Regions from separate parts of the Ensifer sp. ENS09 genome, predicted to be linked through region 1. Evidence: predicted binding sites of a transcription regulator. Region 1 holds the regulator's gene; the other holds the start of a gene.
The links. The regulator LexA, encoded in region 1, represses DNA repair genes until DNA is damaged. The targets are predictions, from matches to a motif close to TGTTCNNNNTGTGTTCNG.

Region 1 (10,757 bases):
GATCTCCCGGATAATGGTCAAGCTTTCCTTGGCCGCTTCTTTAGGTGCAAGTGCGGTATCGGCGACGTTGCTGACCAGCTTCGTCATGTCGTGATCGATGTCCTTCTCCGCCCAGCGCTTTCCTTTGGCGACGGTGATGTACACGGAGTAGGCATGGTGCATGGTCCCGGGCCGCTCGCCGATGATGTGGAGAATTCCTCGAAACGTGCTGGGATCGGCCTCGGCAAACAACGTCTCGCCGATCCTGTAGCCGGCCCGCACTCTGCCGCTGGTCACCAGGATGTTCTTGTCACTCACCGAGACGCCGGCATCGCCGAGCAACCTGCGCATTTCCTCCAGATAGGGCGAAAGATGGCCCTCATCCATGATGGCCTTGGCGTTCAAACCATCTGAAATGACGGTTGGCGTGTACCGCCGACACTTCAACGAGGCTCACGGAGCGCCATCGTCCGGTTGCAGGGTAAACCCGCCGGCAGAGTTCGACAATGGGTGGAGTGCGCAAGCGGTTCAGAGAACGACGCCGCACTTCGCCTAGCCGGATCGGGCAACGACGTTCGAGCGTGCGTGCTGGCGCGCGTCTATTGACAGGCTTGGCGGCCGTCGTGTTGACTGGATGGCACGGGGCCGTAGCTCAGTTGGGAGAGCGCCGCAATCGCACTGCGGAGGTCGAGGGTTCGACTCCCTTCGGCTCCACCAAGGCAAACAGAATTGAGCCAATTGCCGAAGCACTGGATCAGCGGCTGATTTGTAAGCAGATCGCAAGTTCGCGTTACTCTGGGGATACCACTCGTCCCGGCCACCGCCCGGCCTTCGCGCAACAACGCCCGCTCACGCGCCCCTGTTTTCAGAGGCTGAACGGATCCCGTGCCGAGCGTTTCTCGCTCGGTGCATTGAACGGATCCGCCTTCTTCTCCTTGGACTTGCGGCCTTCGTCGGCGATGATCTCGTCGACTGCCTTCTGGCACTTCATCAGCTCTTCGGCCGCGGGGCCAGTGCCGCGCAGGCTGAGATTGGCGATCACGCGATCTTCGAACGCGATGGCCAGGCCCCGCTTGCGCACGAAGCCCGTCAGGAACTCGGCGTCGGTGACGTTCACGAACAGAAACTTTCCGCTCGCATCGCCAGCAGCGGTCGCCGAAGCGCTCCAGGGCTCGGTCTTGTCGAAGCGGAACGTCAGGTCGTATTCCTTGCCGACCTCGAGCGACCGCCAGTCGTCGCTGGCAAAGCTCATGTAGAGCGGCGACTCGGAGCCCTTGGGATAGAACCCGAGCCGCAAGGTGACGCCGCCGTCGAATTCCGACGATATGAAGCAGGAGCCCTCCATCGAGGTGTCGGATGCAACGGTCCAACCGTCGACGTCCTTCCACTTGATGATTTCGGACTCCTCGGCCGCGGCCGATCCCGCGGCGATCAGACAGCTTACCAATCCGACCAGCAATCTACGCATGCAAAACCCCCGTTTGCCCGCATTTTGATAGGTACCCGCGCCGCTGTCGAGGGTACCGAGCCCGATACCAGCAACATTTTAGGAATATTCACCTCTCTGCGGAAAGCGGACGCGCCCATCACATGGCGAAAGGATCTTTCGACGACTTGGTCTGGCCGCCACCGGCAAAGGGATCGTTGTTCGGGCCAGTGCCACCGGCGCCGGCAAAGGGATCGTTCGCTGCCCCCTGCCCGCCGTTCGGGATCAAGGCGCTAACCGCCTCCTGACATTTGAACATCTCGCTCACCGCCTTCATCGAATCGCGCAGGCTGAGGCTCGCGACGACGCGTCCCTCGAAGGCCAGCGCCAACGTGTTCTTGCGAACGAATTCGGTAAAGAAGTCGGTGTTGGAAAAGTTCACGACGAGGGCCTTGGCGCCGGTAAGATCGACGCCGAATGCAACGGCCGGCCACTGGCGACCCCGGTCGAGCTGCAAGGCGACGTCATATTCCCGCTGCGGCTCGATGGATTTCCACTCGGCATTGCCGATCGAAAGAAACGCCAGGTTCGCCGACCCCCGCGGATAAAAGCCGATACGAAGGATTGCGCCTGCATCATAGCTCGTCGCGGCGTAACACGAGCCTCCCAGGGATGGATCGGAACCCACCGTCCAGGCGTTGATCCGCTTCCAGATGTTCGAACGCCCATCTTCAGCAGACGCCGCTCCGGCCGTGAGCAACAGACCGAGCACCACCAACGACAATCTACGCATGCAATTACCCCACTTTCCACGCAAAGTTATCTTTTTTTGACCTCCTGTCGAGACGGTGAAGCCCCTTCCTCGCAGGGATTTTTGCGCATCCCCCACCCCCGACCCTAGAGCCGATACTGCCGGTGCGTTCTTCGCGCGTCGCAAGAGGAACGGTCAAGATGAACTCGAGGTGGAGCGGCTGGCGCAAATCGGACACAGCCTGCAGGCAAAGAGCTGTTGAACACGGCAGAGTGATCGCCATGCTTGCTGGACTTCGGAACGAAAGCACGGTTCACATCGTTTCCCACCATGTAGTGCCACCCCTTCATCAAGTGGACGATTCCCGTGCTTGCCGCCCTGCTTCTCGCTTCGATAGTCGCATCGCCCAATATGCCTGACGTCAAGCTCAGCGCCGCGACGGTGGATGAACTCCAGACCGATTTCGAACGGGCCGTGCCGTGCCATCAGATCGATGGACGCAACGTGTGGAAGGGCGCACTGGCGTTCTACATCCAGTCCTTCGTTTATGACGGCGACACGCCCGTCGCGACCGACGCCGCCGACGCGGTGCTGCCGGAAGACAACAGCGCAGAGACGGTGAAGGAGTTCGAGGACGCCTGCTCGACCTCGCAAGCGACCTAAATCTCTCCTCATAGAGCCCCGTGATTCGCTCGAATCAGCTGCGCGACTGGCGTCATCCGGCGCGATTTTGGCACGCAACCGTCGCCGATAAGCGCCCTGCTCCCGCAAAAGTGACCGATCGGCACCCGCAGAAGCGGCCAATCGCCTGAATTCACGGAATTTTAGGCACTTGCGGAACACATATGGAACAGATAGTGTCTGTTCTTGATTTGTTTCACGCCTCTGGAGCGACGTGCCATGCTGACCCGCAAGCAACAGGAATTGCTTCTGTTCATTCACGAACGCATGAAGGAGTCGGGCGTACCGCCGTCATTCGATGAAATGAAGGATGCGCTCGACCTGGCGTCGAAGTCTGGCATCCACCGTTTGATCACCGCGCTCGAAGAACGCGGCTTCATTCGCCGGCTGCCGAACCGGGCGCGCGCGCTCGAAGTCATCAAGCTTCCGGAAGCCTACGCCGCCGGCCAGCAGCAGCCGCGCAGGGGCTTCTCGCCGAGCGTGATCGAAGGCAGCCTTGGAAAGCCGCCGGCGGCCGCTCCTGCTGCGCCGAAGCCCGCCCCGGTTGCCGAAAGCACGTCCGTTTCCGTCCCGGTGATGGGGCGCATCGCTGCAGGCGTTCCGATCTCGGCGATCCAGAACAACACCCATGACATCACCGTGCCGCTCGACATGATCGGCAGCGGCGAACATTACGCCCTTGAAGTGAAGGGCGATTCGATGATCGAGGCCGGCATCTTCGACGGCGACACGGTGATCATCCGCAACGGCAACTCGGCCAATCCCGGCGACATCATCGTGGCGCTCGTGGACGACGAGGAAGCGACGCTGAAGCGCTTTCGTCGCAAGGGCGCGTCGATTGCGCTCGAAGCCGCCAACCCCGCCTACGAGACGCGCATCTTCGGACCAGATCGCGTGAAGATCCAGGGCAAGCTCGTCGGGCTGATCCGCCGCTACCATTGAATTCCAGGCAGAACGCCGAATCAAAAAAGAGCCTCGCCAAGGAAATTGGCGAGGCTCTTTCCATTTCGGGTGACCTGAAATCCAGATCGCCTATTCGTGGATCGTATATTCGCCGAGCTCGCAGAGATCCTGCGTGTCCTCGGTCGTATCGAGGGCCGAGCCCTCCTCGAATTCGAATCGCATGTCGTATTTGCAGACGTCCCGCCCGTCGGCAATGGTGATCTCCATGCTCTCGCCAGGGTTCAGGACCTGCCGACCGAAAACATCGTCTTCCCACTCATTGACGCCGACCGGCGACGTATAAAAGTTCGTCAGGACCACGCTGGTGTTGTTCTTCAGCTGGAAAACCAGGTCGTCCGCGTGCGCCTCAATAGCGGTCGCCGCAATACACGCCAACGCCGTCAGGATCAGTCTCTTTTTCATTGATGCCATTGCCTCCGTTCTTAATGTTGACGGACGCTACCGATGCGGCTGATCTCAGCGGAGTCATCGTTCCCCCTCTACCGATTTCACCGAAGCGATAAGATCCGACGGAGGCATAGGAGACGTGGCTTGCGCGGACGTGGGGTCGCGAAACGACCCGCGCTGCCCCAGGGCAGAACGTCGAACCAATTTAAACGAGGTGAAAATATTGGAGGCCTCGCCCGGAATTGAACCGGGGTACAAGGATTTGCAGTCCTCTGCGTCACCACTCCGCCACGAGGCCTCACAGCTCGGATAACCAAGCGTTGGCGCGGATTTAGAATGATTGCAGAAAAACCGCAAGAGGCATTTTCTGAAAAACGCGCCGTCGATTTGTTGGATAGATACTTTCCACAGAACGATCGCCGATGTCCGCCGATCGGCTCCCAGTTGATCTCAGCACCAGGGCGTCGGGCGTCCATCCCACGGGCGCACGAGCCCCTCGGAGACAAGCACGCGTCCAAGAGATTGATCGCCACGGGTAACCAGGCGCAGTTTTTCGCCGGCCTTGGCGTCTGATCGCCCGCCTGCCGAAACCAGCTTGAAGTCGCCCGCGTTCAGCAGCTCTCGCAGGCGCTGCTTGGCGTAGAAGCCGCGCGAACGCTCCTTGTCGCAGCTTGCCTGGCGGATTCGCGGCGCGTCGACGTCGGCGACGCGGATCGTCTCGCCATGAAAGACGAAAGTGGCGCCATCGATCACGCAGTTGTCGTTGCGAATGCCACAGAAATAGAACTGGTCGGTGCGGATGGACGCCGTCTTCACCTCTTCATTCGGCCGCACGACAGGGGTAGGCGGCGTGACCCCGACATTCACCGACGGCACGGGTGCGGCCAGAGCGACCTTGGTGACCGGGTCGGGCTTCGGATTCGGCTTGTGCCTGTCCGCCTGATGCGCGACGCGCTCCTGCGCTTCAGGAACGGCACGCGGAGGCTTCGGCTTCGTTTCCGTTCGCGACGCAAATGCCACGACATCGGAAACCACGGGCCAGTGCCGCAACTCGGCGCGATGGTCATAGGCCATGACGCCGCCAAGGGTGAGCGCTGCGGCCAGATACCATGGCGCCATGCCGCCCTGCTTGCTGCTGCTTCTGCCCGAACTGCGGCGTCGACGTTTCGTAGTGGCTTTGGCCATCGGTCCCCATCCTGATTCGAGACCGCATTATGCGTTTGATGCGTTGCCGAAAAGTTTTCGAGGGCACCCCAACAGAAGGGAAGACGGCGACGAACCGGTCATTCGCCTGCGCGGCCACGGCCCTTGTTGAGAGATTCGGAATTGATGCGGGGCGGCCGCGAGGTTTCGAAACCGCCGACCACCCTGCCCTCGACAACAAGATCGATAATTCTGCGCCCGGCTCAGGAACCCTTCGAGGAATTGGTCTTCCCGCGCCATCGCGCCCACCAGACGGCCAGGCGACGACGACGGCGGCGAACCGAGGGAATGTCGTGGGAAAGCACGATCAGGCCCAGCGGTATCATCCAGAAGCCCAGCACGGGCAAGAAGCCTAGAAAACCGCAGAACACCAGCAGCGAACCCAGCAGGATGCGCAAGAGCGGAGAGTCGGGCAGCGCTATGCGCCATTTGCCCAGCACGATCTGTCGTGTCTGCGGATCAATGCCGAAATGCATCTGCTTCCTGTTTTTATTCATCATTCCCTATCCGGCGTGTTTTCCCACAATTGGGGACTTCTCCACAGCCTCGCAACGGAACTTGTCATTTTTTTTGAAAAAAGCGCTTGGCAAATCAGAAAAGCATGCGTATTAGCAGCCTCACTTCTGAAGCGCACAGCACAACAGCGGCGCGGATGATCCCTGGTAGCTCAGCGGTAGAGCATTCGACTGTTAATCGACAGGTCGCCGGTTCGAATCCGGCCCGGGGAGCCACTTTCTAAAAGAGCCATTTGCAGCGATGCGAATGGCTCTTTTTCATTTTGCGCCTATGTTCCATAGGTGATCAATCCCCAACCTCCTGATGGTTCTCCATGACAAAGGCCGCGGCGCCGCCCATCATCGTCTGGTTCCGCAAGGATCTTCGCCTGGCCGACAATCGCGCTCTTTCGGCCGCTGCCGGCGAAGCCGCGGTCATTCCCCTCTATATTCGCGAACCCGCCGACAGCGGCAACGGCCCGCTTGGCGCGGCTCAGGAGTGGTGGCTGCACCATTCGCTTGAAGCTTTGGGCGCAAGTCTTGCCGAGCGCACTTCAAGCCTCGTTCTTCGATCAGGCACGCCGCTGGACGTGATCGTCGAGATCGCGCGCGCAAGCGGCGCGGAGCGCATCTACTGGAACCGTCGCTACGACCCGAGCGGCATCGCCACGGATACCGCGCTCAAGAAGGCGCTGGCAGAACGGGGCATCACCGCCGAGAGTTTTGCTGGGCAGTTACTGCACGAGCCCATGCGGCTGCTGACGACCACCGGCGGCCCCTACCGCGTGTTCACGCCGTTCTGGCGCGCGCTCGTGCTGAAAAACGAGCCGGCACCGCCGATCGACCGGCCGCACCATGTTGCAGCACCGGAAACCTGGCCGCGATCGGAGCGCCTCGACGACTGGTCGCTGTTGCCGACGAAGCCGGACTGGGCAGCAACATTCGGCGAGGTGTGGACGCCGGGCGAAGACGGTGCCTCCGCCCGCCTCGAAGAATTCATCGACGAAAAGCTCGACGCCTACAAACGTCGCCGCGACTTCCCCGACGCGGATGGCACATCCCTGCTCTCACCCCATCTGGCGTTTGGCGAAATCTCGCCGGCGCAGGCCTGGCACGCGGCAGCGGGCCCCCAGGCCGACAGCGGCGAAGGGGCTGCCACCTTCCGCAAGGAGCTCGCCTGGCGCGAATTCTCCTACCATCTGCTGTTTCATTATCCTGAGCTCCCCCGCCGCAACCTCGACCGTCGATTCGACCGCTTCCACTGGCTGAACGACGACGACGATTTCACCACCTGGACCAAGGGGCTCACCGGATACCCGATCGTCGATGCCGGCATGCGCCAGCTGTGGCGTCACGGCTACATGCACAATCGCGTCCGCATGATCGTCGCCTCCTTTCTCATCAAGGACCTGCTCGTCGACTGGCGCAGGGGAGAAGCTTGGTTTCGCGACACGCTGGTCGACGCGGATCCGGCCAACAATGGCGCAAGCTGGCAATGGGTCGCCGGATCGGGCGCGGACGCCGCACCGTTCTTCCGGATCTTCAACCCGCTGATCCAGGGCGAAAAATTCGACCCCGACGGTCTCTATGTGAAGCGCTTCGTGCCGGAACTCGAGCGCCTTTCCCCGCGCTATGTCCATCGCCCCTTCGCAGCCCCACCCGCAGCCCTTGCGGAAGCCGGCATCGAACTTGGCACGACCTACCCCAAACCGATGGTCGACCATGCCGTTGCGCGGGACCGGGCACTGGCGGCTTTCCGGCAGATCACAAGCGCGCCGGGAGATTCCGAAGGCCCATAGAGCCTCCGGTAGAATTCCTCAGTTGGCGTCTCGCCCGATTGCGGCTAGGCTCACCTTACGGATGCAACAGCTGAGGGGGTGGTGTATGCGTAATCTGGAAGCCGATTTTGCTGCATTAGCCGATGCCGTGGAGCTATCTTCCGACAACCTGGCAACGGTCGTGCGGGATTTTCCGCTCAAGGCGCGCATGGTGCTTGGCGCGCTGGTGCACCTTCAGGTGGGAACGCTGATGCTCGCCACGCCAGATGGCCGCCGGCTGGTGATCAAAGGCGCCAGGGCCGGCCCCAGCGCCATCCTCAATCTCAACAACTGGAACCTGCCCCAGCGCGCCATTTCAGGCGGCACCATCGGGGCCGCGGAAAGCTACATCGACGGCGACTGGGACAGTCCCGATGTCGGCGCCTTTCTCGAACTCTTCCTCGTCAACGCCGAAATCGGCAACAACTTTCCGAACCGCGCGCGCGGGCTTCTGCGCCTCTTCGACAAGTTCCTGCACTGGCGCAATGCCAATACCCGCTCCGGTGCCCGCCGCAACATCCAGGCCCACTACGACCTCGGCAATGCGTTTTACAGCGAATGGCTCGATCCGAGCATGACCTATTCGTCCGCGCTCTACGCCACCGGCGCCAATGATCTCCGCTCGGCGCAGAAAGCCAAGTACCGCGCGCTGGCCGAGGCGACGAATCTGCGTGCCGGCGACCACGTGCTCGAGATCGGCTGCGGCTGGGGCGGTTTTGCCGAATTCGCGGCGGCGGAAATCGGCTGCAAGGTCACCGGGCTGACGATCAGCCGCGAGCAACTGGCCTTCGCGCGCGAACGCATGCAGCGGGCCGGCCTTGCCGACCGTGTCGAACTGAAGTTCCAGGACTATCGCGAGGAAAGAGGCGCCTATGACCGCATCGTCTCCATCGAGATGTTCGAGGCCGTCGGCGAAAAATTCTGGGCAACCTATTTCTCGCAGCTGAAGCGGTGCCTGAAACCCGGCGGCAAGGCCGGACTGCAGATCATCACGATCAAGCCCGAATCCTATGAGGAGTATCGCTCCAATCCGGATTTCATCCAGAAATACGTCTTCCCGGGCGGCATGCTGCCGACGCGCGAGCATCTGGTCGAGCTTGGCCGCAATGTCGGCCTGCGGATGATCAACGACTTCGGCTTCGGGGTCGACTATGCCCGCACGCTCGGCGAATGGCGGGAGCGGTTCTGGGCGGTCTGGAGCAGGATTGAGCCGCTCGGCTTCGACCTGCGATTCAAGCGGCTGTGGGAGTTCTACTTCTACTATTGCGAGGCTGGGTTCCGCGCCCGCAACATCGATGTCCGGCAGATCGTCTTCGAGTGAAGCGTACGCCGCGTCTTTACCGCGTCACCCGTAGCGCTTAATAGGCGGTCGATCCAAGTTTCTGTTCAAAGGTACAGCATGCGTCTTGCATGGTTTTTCCTCGCGCTCGCCATCGCGACTGAAGTGGTGGGCCTGACGGTGATGAAGGCCGCTTCCGAAAGCGGCTCCTACCTCGGCCACATCGTCATGTATGTCTCGATCGCGCTCTCCTACGTCTTCCTGGCGAAGGCCGTGAAGACGATATCGGTGGGCGTCGCCTACGCGATCTGGGAAGGTTCGGGCGTCGCCATCATCACACTGGTTTCGGTTTTCGTGTTCGGCCATGTGCTGACCGGACGCGAAATGCTCGGACTTTCGATGGCGATCGTCGGCATCCTGCTCGTCAATGCCGGCGAGTACCACGAAGAGGACGACGCGATGAACGAAGGAGCCGCCGATGAGCGCGCCTAGCATCTACTTCGTTCTCGCGGTCGTGGCCGGCATCCTCGATATTGGGGCCAACCTTGCATCGACGAAATCGGAGGGGTTCGCCCGCCGTGGCTGGGGCATCCTCTCGATCCTGCTGGTGCTCGCCGCCTTTGCCTTCCTGGCGGAAGCCACCAAGGGCATGGAGCTCGCCATTGCCTATGCCGTGCTTGGCGCAACCGGGATCTTCGGAACGGCTATTTGTGGCCGTTTCCTGTTCGGCCAGAAGCTGAAGCCGATCGGCTGGGTCGGACTGGCTCTCATCTTCGGCGCGGTGCTGGTGCTTCACACCGCCTGACGCGGGTGCCCGCCGGGTCCGGCGTGCTTCTTGCCTTCCATGGCCTCCGCCTTGCTGCAGGTCAGCCAGTTCAATACGCGGAAATAGAGGCTGTAGGGCAGCAGGTCCATGAGCTTCATCGCGTAGGCAAAGCGGCGCGGAAAGGCAATCTCGAACCGTCGCGACTTCAGGCCGGCGACGATACGCCTTGCCGCCTCCTCGCTGGTCACCGGCGCCGGTCTCAGAAATCGGATATGTGCGGTCCCGGGCGTATCGACGAAGCCGGGACTGATGATCTGCAGCCGGATGCCGAGCCGGTCGAGATCGAACTTCAGGCTTTCAGCCATATTGATCAGCGCGGCCTTGGTGGCGCCATAGGCGGCACTGGTCGGCAATCCGCCATAGCCGGCGACCGACGAGACGATGGCGATGTGTCCGTACCCCTGCGCCTTCATATGCTCCACCGCCGGCAAGAGACAGTTGACGACGCCGTTGAGGTTGACGGCAAAGCTCTTCTCGAAGGCCTCGCGGTGAAGCTCGCCTCCCCGCACCGGCAGCGCGACCCCGGCGTTCAGCACCACGAGCGAAAGATGCCCGTGATCGTATTCGATCGCCGCCATCACCCGCTCCATGTCGGCGGGGTCGGTGACATCGCCGTCGAGCACGGTGATCCGCCCTTCACTTGCCGCTTCATGCTGCAGATCCACGAGCCTGTCGTGGTTTCTCGCCGTCACGACGACGGAGTAACCTTCGCGCACCAGCGCAAGCGCCAGTGCCCGCCCGGTTCCCGAGCTTGCGCCCGTTACCCAAGCCAGTTTCTGTTCCGATTTCGTAGATTGAATACTCATCACTCACTCCTCGGCACGCGCCGGGAAACACGTACGCATCTCCTTCTGTGGGCGAAAAATGACTTGCCCGGCCCTTCTTCGCGGCAGCGCTCCTTGCCGCCGGCTCTCGCAGTCCCTGGAGACGATTTTTGTTCGGGACAGAGCG
Region 2 (6,285 bases), 760 kb from region 1:
CTACAACGCCTTTTACGGCCGCTCCGGCGAAACGGCGCTCGACCCGGCGATCACTGCGATGACCTGGTCGCGCTTCTTCGATGCCTATGAGCCCGTTCACGCGCTTGTGGCCGAAAGCGAAGGGCGGCTGATCGGGCTGACCCACTATCTCTTCCACCGCTCGACGACGATGATCCAGCCGAACTGCTACCTGCAGGACCTATTCACCAACGCGCAGGCGCGCGGCAAGGGTGTCGGCCGGGCGCTGATCGAGGGCGTCTACGAGGCGGCACGGGCCGTCGGCGCGCCGCGCGTCTACTGGATGACGCACGAGACCAACGAGACGGCGATGACGCTCTACGACAAGGTGGCGGAGAAGTCGGGGTTTCTGGTGTATCGCAAGGCGGTTTGAGGGGGCGGGCCGCGCCTACCCAGGTCTCACGCCTTCTCGACAAACCCGTCCAGCACACGCTTCTGGCCGGCGCGGTCGAAGTCGATGGTGAGCTTGTTGCCTTCGATGGCGGCGATGTTGCCGTTGCCGAACTTCATGTGGAAGACGCGGTCGCCGACCGAGAAGCGCGAGGGTTCCGTGGCTGTCGATTTCGCCACCAGCTCGCCGTCGATCGTGCGGCCGCGCGGGCCGCTTTCGCCGTAGCCGATGCGCTCGACCGCGTGGCCGGAGCGGGTGCCCCAGTTGTCGCGGGTGGCGTCGGAACGGTTTTGCTGCGCGCGCTTCCAGCCGGGGGTCGAATAGTTGTTCTGGAAGGGGTCGGCCTTGTCGAAGCGCGACTGGCCGTAGCCGCCGCGACCGTAGCCGCCATAGGACTGCTCGTTTTCGGCAACGTCCACATGGGCAAGCGGCAACTCCTCGAGGAAGCGTGACGGCATGGTCGACTGCCAGAGGCCGTGGATGCGGCGGTTGGAGACGAACCAGATGTGGCAGCGATGCTTGGCGCGGGTGATGCCGACATAGGCAAGGCGGCGTTCTTCCTCGAGGCCCGAGCGGCCGCCTTCGTCAAGCGCGCGCTGGTGCGGAAACAGGCCTTCCTCCCAGCCCGGCAGGAAGACGGTGTCGAACTCCAGGCCCTTGGCCGAGTGCAGCGTCATGATCGAGACGGCGTCGAGGTTCTCGTTCTGCTCGGCATCCATGACCAGCGCCACGTGTTCGAGGAAGCCGCGCAGGCTCTCGAACGCTTCCATCGAGCGGATCAGTTCCTTCAGGTTTTCGAGCCTGCCGGGGGCTTCGGCCGTCTTGTCGTTCTGCCACATCGCCGTATAGCCGCTCTCGTCGAGGATCTGCTCGGCAAGCTCGGTATGCACGGTTGTTTCAAGCAGGCTCTGCCAGCGGCGGAAATCGGTGACGACGTCGAACAGGGCTTTGCGCGCCTTCGGCTTCAGCTCGTCGGTCTCGATGATCTCTGAAGCGGCCGCCAGCATCGGAATGTCGCGGGCGCGGGCATAGTCGTGCAGGGTGCGCACGGTGGTATCGCCAAGGCCACGCTTCGGCGTGTTGACGATGCGCTCGAAGGCGAGATCGTCGGCCGGTTGGCAGACCAGGCGGAAATAGGCCATCGCATCGCGGATTTCGAGGCGTTCGTAGAAGCGCGGGCCGCCGATGACGCGGTAGTTGAGGCCGAGGGTGACGAAGCGGTCTTCGAACTCGCGCATCTGGAATGAGGCGCGCACCAGGATCGCCATGTCGTTGAGCTTGTGGCTCTTGCGCTGCAGCTGCTCGATTTCCTCGCCGACGGCGCGGGCTTCCTCTTCGCTGTCCCAGGCGGCGTGCACCTGCACCTTCTCGTCATCCGGGTCGGTGCGGTCGGTGAAGAGCGTCTTGCCGAGGCGGCCCTCGTTGTGGGCGATCAGATGGCCGGCAGCACCCAGAATATGTTCGGTCGAGCGATAGTTGCGCTCGAGCTTGATCACCTTGGCGCCGGGGAAATCCTTCTCGAAGCGCAGGATGTTGTCCACCTCCGCGCCGCGCCAGCCATAGATCGACTGGTCGTCGTCGCCGACACAGCAGACGTTCTGCGGGACGCCCTTCGGCCGCTGGGCGAGCAGCCGCAGCCACATGTACTGGGCCGTATTGGTGTCCTGGTACTCGTCGACGAGGATGTAGCGGAACTTGTCGTGATAGTCCTTCAGCACGTCCGCATGGTTTCGGAAGATGCGGATCGGGTGCAAGAGAAGATCGCCGAAGTCGCAGGCGTTCAGCGTCAAAAGCCGGTTCTGGTAGGCGGCGTAGAGTTCGCGGCCCTTGCCGTTGGCAAAGGCGCGGGCGTCGCCCTCGGGGATCTGCGCGGGGTCGAGCCCCTTGTTCTTCCAGCCGTCGATCATGCCGGCGAACTGCTTGGCCGGCCAGCGCTTGTCGTCGATGCCTTCGGCCTGGATCAGCTGCTTGATCAACCGCACCACGTCGTCGGTGTCGAGAATGGTGAAATCGGAGCGCAGGCCCACGAGTTCGGCGTGGCGGCGTAGGAGCTTGACGCCGATCGAGTGGAAGGTGCCGAGCCAGGGCATGCCTTCGACCGCATGGCCGACGAGCACGCCGATGCGCTCCTTCATCTCGCGCGCCGCCTTGTTGGTGAAGGTCACCGCGAGCATCTGCGAGGGGAAGGCGCGGCCGGTGGTCAGGATGTGGGCGATGCGCGTCGTCAGCACCCGGGTCTTGCCGGTGCCGGCGCCGGCGAGCACCAGCACGGGTCCGTCCAGCGTCTCGACGGCTTCGGCCTGTTCCGGGTTGAGGCCTTGGAGATAATCCGGGCGCGGCTGGGCGCGATCGCGCGCCGCCATGGCGCGCGCAGCAATGCCGCCAGTTGCCGGAACACCTGCGGGGGCGGGCTGCTGCTTGCGCGGCGCCGGCTCCTCGTCGAAGAAGGGAATGTCGTCGAAACCACTCATCATGCGGCTCAATGTAGTGATTCGGTGGGGAAAGGCCAGAAAGGATGTTCTTCTTTTATTCCGTTTTCTGCGCTGGCCGTACCAAGCCTGTGGAAAGACAGGCGATTTCGAGACCGCTTATTCTTGGGCCTGTTTCGTTTGTGGCATGTCGTCGCCACAAAACCGCTTCACACTTTTGCGCGACATGCTTCACCCAGCCGTTTTGTCGAAAGCGGGATCGACGGGCACCTGCAACGCGGTCGCCAGCTGGTTGGTGCGAGCGGCAAGCGAGATCACCCGGAGCAGGTCCGAGTGCTCGGCATCGCTCATGCCCTTGGATTTTGCCGCCGCCGTATGGGAATGGGCGCAGTAGCCGCAGCCATTGGTGACGGAAACGGCGATGTAGAGCATCTCCTTGACCAGCGGATCGAGCGCCGACGGCGTTGCCATCACCGCCTTCACGTCGCGCCAGGTCTGTTCCAGAAGCTCCGGGTCGAAGGCGAGCCACAGCCACATATTGTTGATGAAATCGGACTTGCGGGTGGCGCGGATGTCGTCGAACACGGCCTTGACGCGTGGATGGGCTTCCGGATTTGGGGGCGGGGTTACGGTGCTCATGGGGCTCCTTCGCTGTTGTTCTCGGCGATTGTGTGCGGGCCGGCCGGTCGCCTGAAGCGGTGACGATAGCCGACGTTGCGGCGATTGCCAGCGTTGCGTTTGAGGAGCCGTCGCCGATGCGTTCAATTGGGGATTTCGGTGCAGGGTTGATTGTTCGAGCCGAAGGGGCCCGATGTAAACAGCACGCCCTTGCTCGAGCCCTGATAGGCGTTGCCGTTCTGCGTGACGATGAAGACCCTGCGGCCGCAAAAGCCCGTCGGCCGCGCGGCGACCACGCGTGTCTGGCCGCTGGCGTTCGTGACGGTCTTGGGGTTGCAGGCCCCATAGGGTGTGTCGGCCATGCGAACGGTTGCTGTCGAAGCACGGCTGAGCGGCGCGGAACTGCCTGATGGAAACGTACCCGAAGCCGTGCCAGCAGCGGCTACGGTCGATTGCGTGATCTGAAAATCTCCGGTGCTGTCGACGTAGCGGCAGCGCTTGATGGCCCAGATCCAGACGGCGATGTCGCGCACGCCGCTCTCGGGATCCTCGGCCGAAGCCGCGATGGTGAGCGGCGCCAGATCGGGAACGCTTCGCCGCCGGTCGCAGCAACGGCTGTCGTTAAAGACCGGGTCGGGGTTGCCGTGGTCGTCCAGGATGCCGGTGATTTCGAGTTTTGTGGTCGGGCCGGTCGTGTCGTCCGCCGGGACAGTCACGGTTTGACAGCCCGCCAAGAATCGGGCCCGCGGAGAGGAGTGCAAATGTCAGGCGATAAGCGCGTGGCACCATGACGACCCCCGCCATCGTCCGTACCGCCGCTCAAGATACGCCCGAAGGCAGGACGCCGCAAACCGGGGCCTTCCTTTGCCGCGCTCGATCAGCCCGCGGCTTCTGCCAACTTCGCCGAACGCTGCGTCAGCAAACTCAGGCACTTGCGTGCCGTCGTCACCCACTTCGAAAAGCATAGCGAAAACAACCTTGCTCTCGTCAAACGTGTTCCAGCCAAAAGCTGGTTGTGCTCCATAGGTCGGTGACCTAGAAGTAGCTTCGGACGCTCGGAGCGGCGTTCAGACAGGAGCCCGACCATGATCAAGATGAGCGTCTACTATCCGGCCGATGGCGGCACGAAGTTCGACCACGACTACTACCGCACCACCCACATGCCCTTGCTTCAGGAGCGGCTCGGCGATGCCTGCCTGCGCTACGAAATCGACAAGGGCCTTGCGGGGCGCGAGCCTGGAAGCGCGCCGCAGTTCGTCGCGGCGTGCCACGTCTACGCGCCGAGCCTCGAGACATTCCAGGAGGCGCTAGGTCCGCACCGCGCCGAGATCTCCGCGGATGTCGCCAACTATACGGATATCGCGCCCATCGTGCAGATCAGTGAAGTCGTTGGCGGGTAGGGTGCTTCGGCGCGTCAGGCGTCGCCGTTGACCTTTCCGCGATCGGCGTCGTGTTGGCGCACCATGATCCATGGTGACGCAGCCGGTGCGGAGCTGGTCGACGATCGCGAGCATGTGGTTCGCCGTGGAAGCGAACCACCTTGCTCCCGTCAAGCTCGCTTCATCCAAAACCTAAGTCCGTGACCTAGACCAGTGCAAAGACGCGGGCCGGGCCGCCGGTGCCGCCGCGGTGTTTCGGTGCGCCGAGGATGAGCGTCGCGCCCTTCACCGGCAGCTTGTCGAGATTGGCTGCCGCCTCCAGCCCCCAGCGTCCCTCCGGCAGCCAGGCATAATGCGTGGCGAAATCGGGCGAGGGGCCGTGGTCGAGCGAGAGCGTATCGACGGCAATGCCGGCCGCCTTGCTCTCTTCGAGGAGATATTTGGCCGCCTCGACGTGAAAGCCGGGGAAATGCAGCTTGCCGGCGCCATCGGCATTGCGGAACTTGTCCGTGCCCAAATGGGCGCCCCAGCCTGACAACATGGCGACGCAGGCGTTTTCCGGGATTTCGCCATTGGCTGAGACCCAGGCCTTGAGATCGTCGGGCGTCACCTGCGCATCGGCATCGTTCTCGGCCTTCTTTCTGATATCGACGATCACGAGCGGCACCACCAGCTTGTCGACGGGCAATTCGGCGACGGAGAGACCATCGGCTGAGAAGTGCAGCGGCGCATCGACATGGGTGCCGGTGTGCTCGTTCACCCGGAGCTCGAACATGTTGAACTTATCTTTGGCGTAGTTGAATTTTTCCTCGCGGAAGAACTGCTGCTGGCCGAAGAAGGTCGGGAAGTCCTCGTGCAGTTCGTGGGTCAGGTCGGTGACGCTTGAATGCCCCTGCGCGAGCGCCGGCGGTGCCGCGCCCACGCTTGCGGCGGCAAGGCCCGCGGTGCCGACCGCGGCGGCTTTGAAGAAGCTGCGGCGCGAGAGCATGCGCTCTTTCACCGTTTCCATGACACAGGCATCGCACATCGACTTCTCTCCCCCAAGAGGCCTGAAGACAGGCGCAAAGCCGGCCGAAAGACGCTGCCGGCGGTTGCAGGATAGCGCAGTGTCGGCGGCTGTAAATGGTAATTGTCTAGTGAATTTCTGGATAAAGCTTCGAAGCGTCGAACGAAGCGTCGGTGCGTCATCATCCCGCCAACAAATTCGCTTTTATTACAATTGCGTAATGATGGTATTCTGTCGTTGCCCCGACACGCGTGAACAGGGATACTCCGGGCAATCGGAACGAACCGCCGGCCGCGCCGCGCTGGGGCGTGTTTTTTGCTTAATTCGGAGACTTGAATGCGGGTTTGGAAACAGCTTGCGGTGAGCGCCGCTGTGCTTCTCGTAGGCGCAGGCGTCTGGGTGCGGTTTGTGCCCGGCGCCGGTGAAACGCTGGCGGCGATCGGT

Region 2: IB267_RS05390 (ATP-dependent helicase) is a predicted target of LexA. The motif match lies at 2,926-2,943, and genes of this name have one in related genera.

The regions. Positions count from the first base shown of each region.
Region 1 covers NZ_JACVBP010000001.1:294,689-305,445, reverse strand. The annotation lists partial or broken gene IB267_RS01600 (ethanolamine ammonia-lyase light chain EutC) at 1-399, opposite strand, end outside; tRNA gene IB267_RS01595 (tRNA-Ala) at 621-696, shown strand; gene IB267_RS01590 (hypothetical protein) at 845-1,447, opposite strand; gene IB267_RS01585 (hypothetical protein) at 1,566-2,294, opposite strand; gene IB267_RS01580 (hypothetical protein) at 2,523-2,819, shown strand; gene lexA (transcriptional repressor LexA) at 3,057-3,779, shown strand; gene IB267_RS01570 (hypothetical protein) at 3,870-4,202, opposite strand; tRNA gene IB267_RS01565 (tRNA-Cys) at 4,412-4,485, opposite strand; gene IB267_RS01560 (thermonuclease family protein) at 4,638-5,372, opposite strand; gene IB267_RS01555 (hypothetical protein) at 5,594-5,887, opposite strand; tRNA gene IB267_RS01550 (tRNA-Asn) at 6,047-6,121, shown strand; gene IB267_RS01545 (deoxyribodipyrimidine photo-lyase) at 6,220-7,683, shown strand; gene IB267_RS01540 (cyclopropane-fatty-acyl-phospholipid synthase family protein) at 7,769-9,022, shown strand; gene IB267_RS01535 (SMR family transporter) at 9,101-9,472, shown strand; gene IB267_RS01530 (SMR family transporter) at 9,459-9,785, shown strand; gene IB267_RS01525 (SDR family oxidoreductase) at 9,773-10,612, opposite strand.
Region 2 covers NZ_JACVBP010000001.1:1,060,739-1,067,023, reverse strand. The annotation lists gene IB267_RS05395 (GNAT family N-acetyltransferase) at 1-391, shown strand, start outside; gene IB267_RS05390 (ATP-dependent helicase) at 418-2,883, opposite strand; gene IB267_RS05385 (carboxymuconolactone decarboxylase family protein) at 3,070-3,477, opposite strand; gene IB267_RS05380 (hypothetical protein) at 3,600-4,172, opposite strand; gene IB267_RS05375 (EthD family reductase) at 4,542-4,856, shown strand; gene IB267_RS05370 (cyclase family protein) at 5,041-5,862, opposite strand; gene IB267_RS05365 (efflux RND transporter periplasmic adaptor subunit) at 6,178-6,285, shown strand, end outside.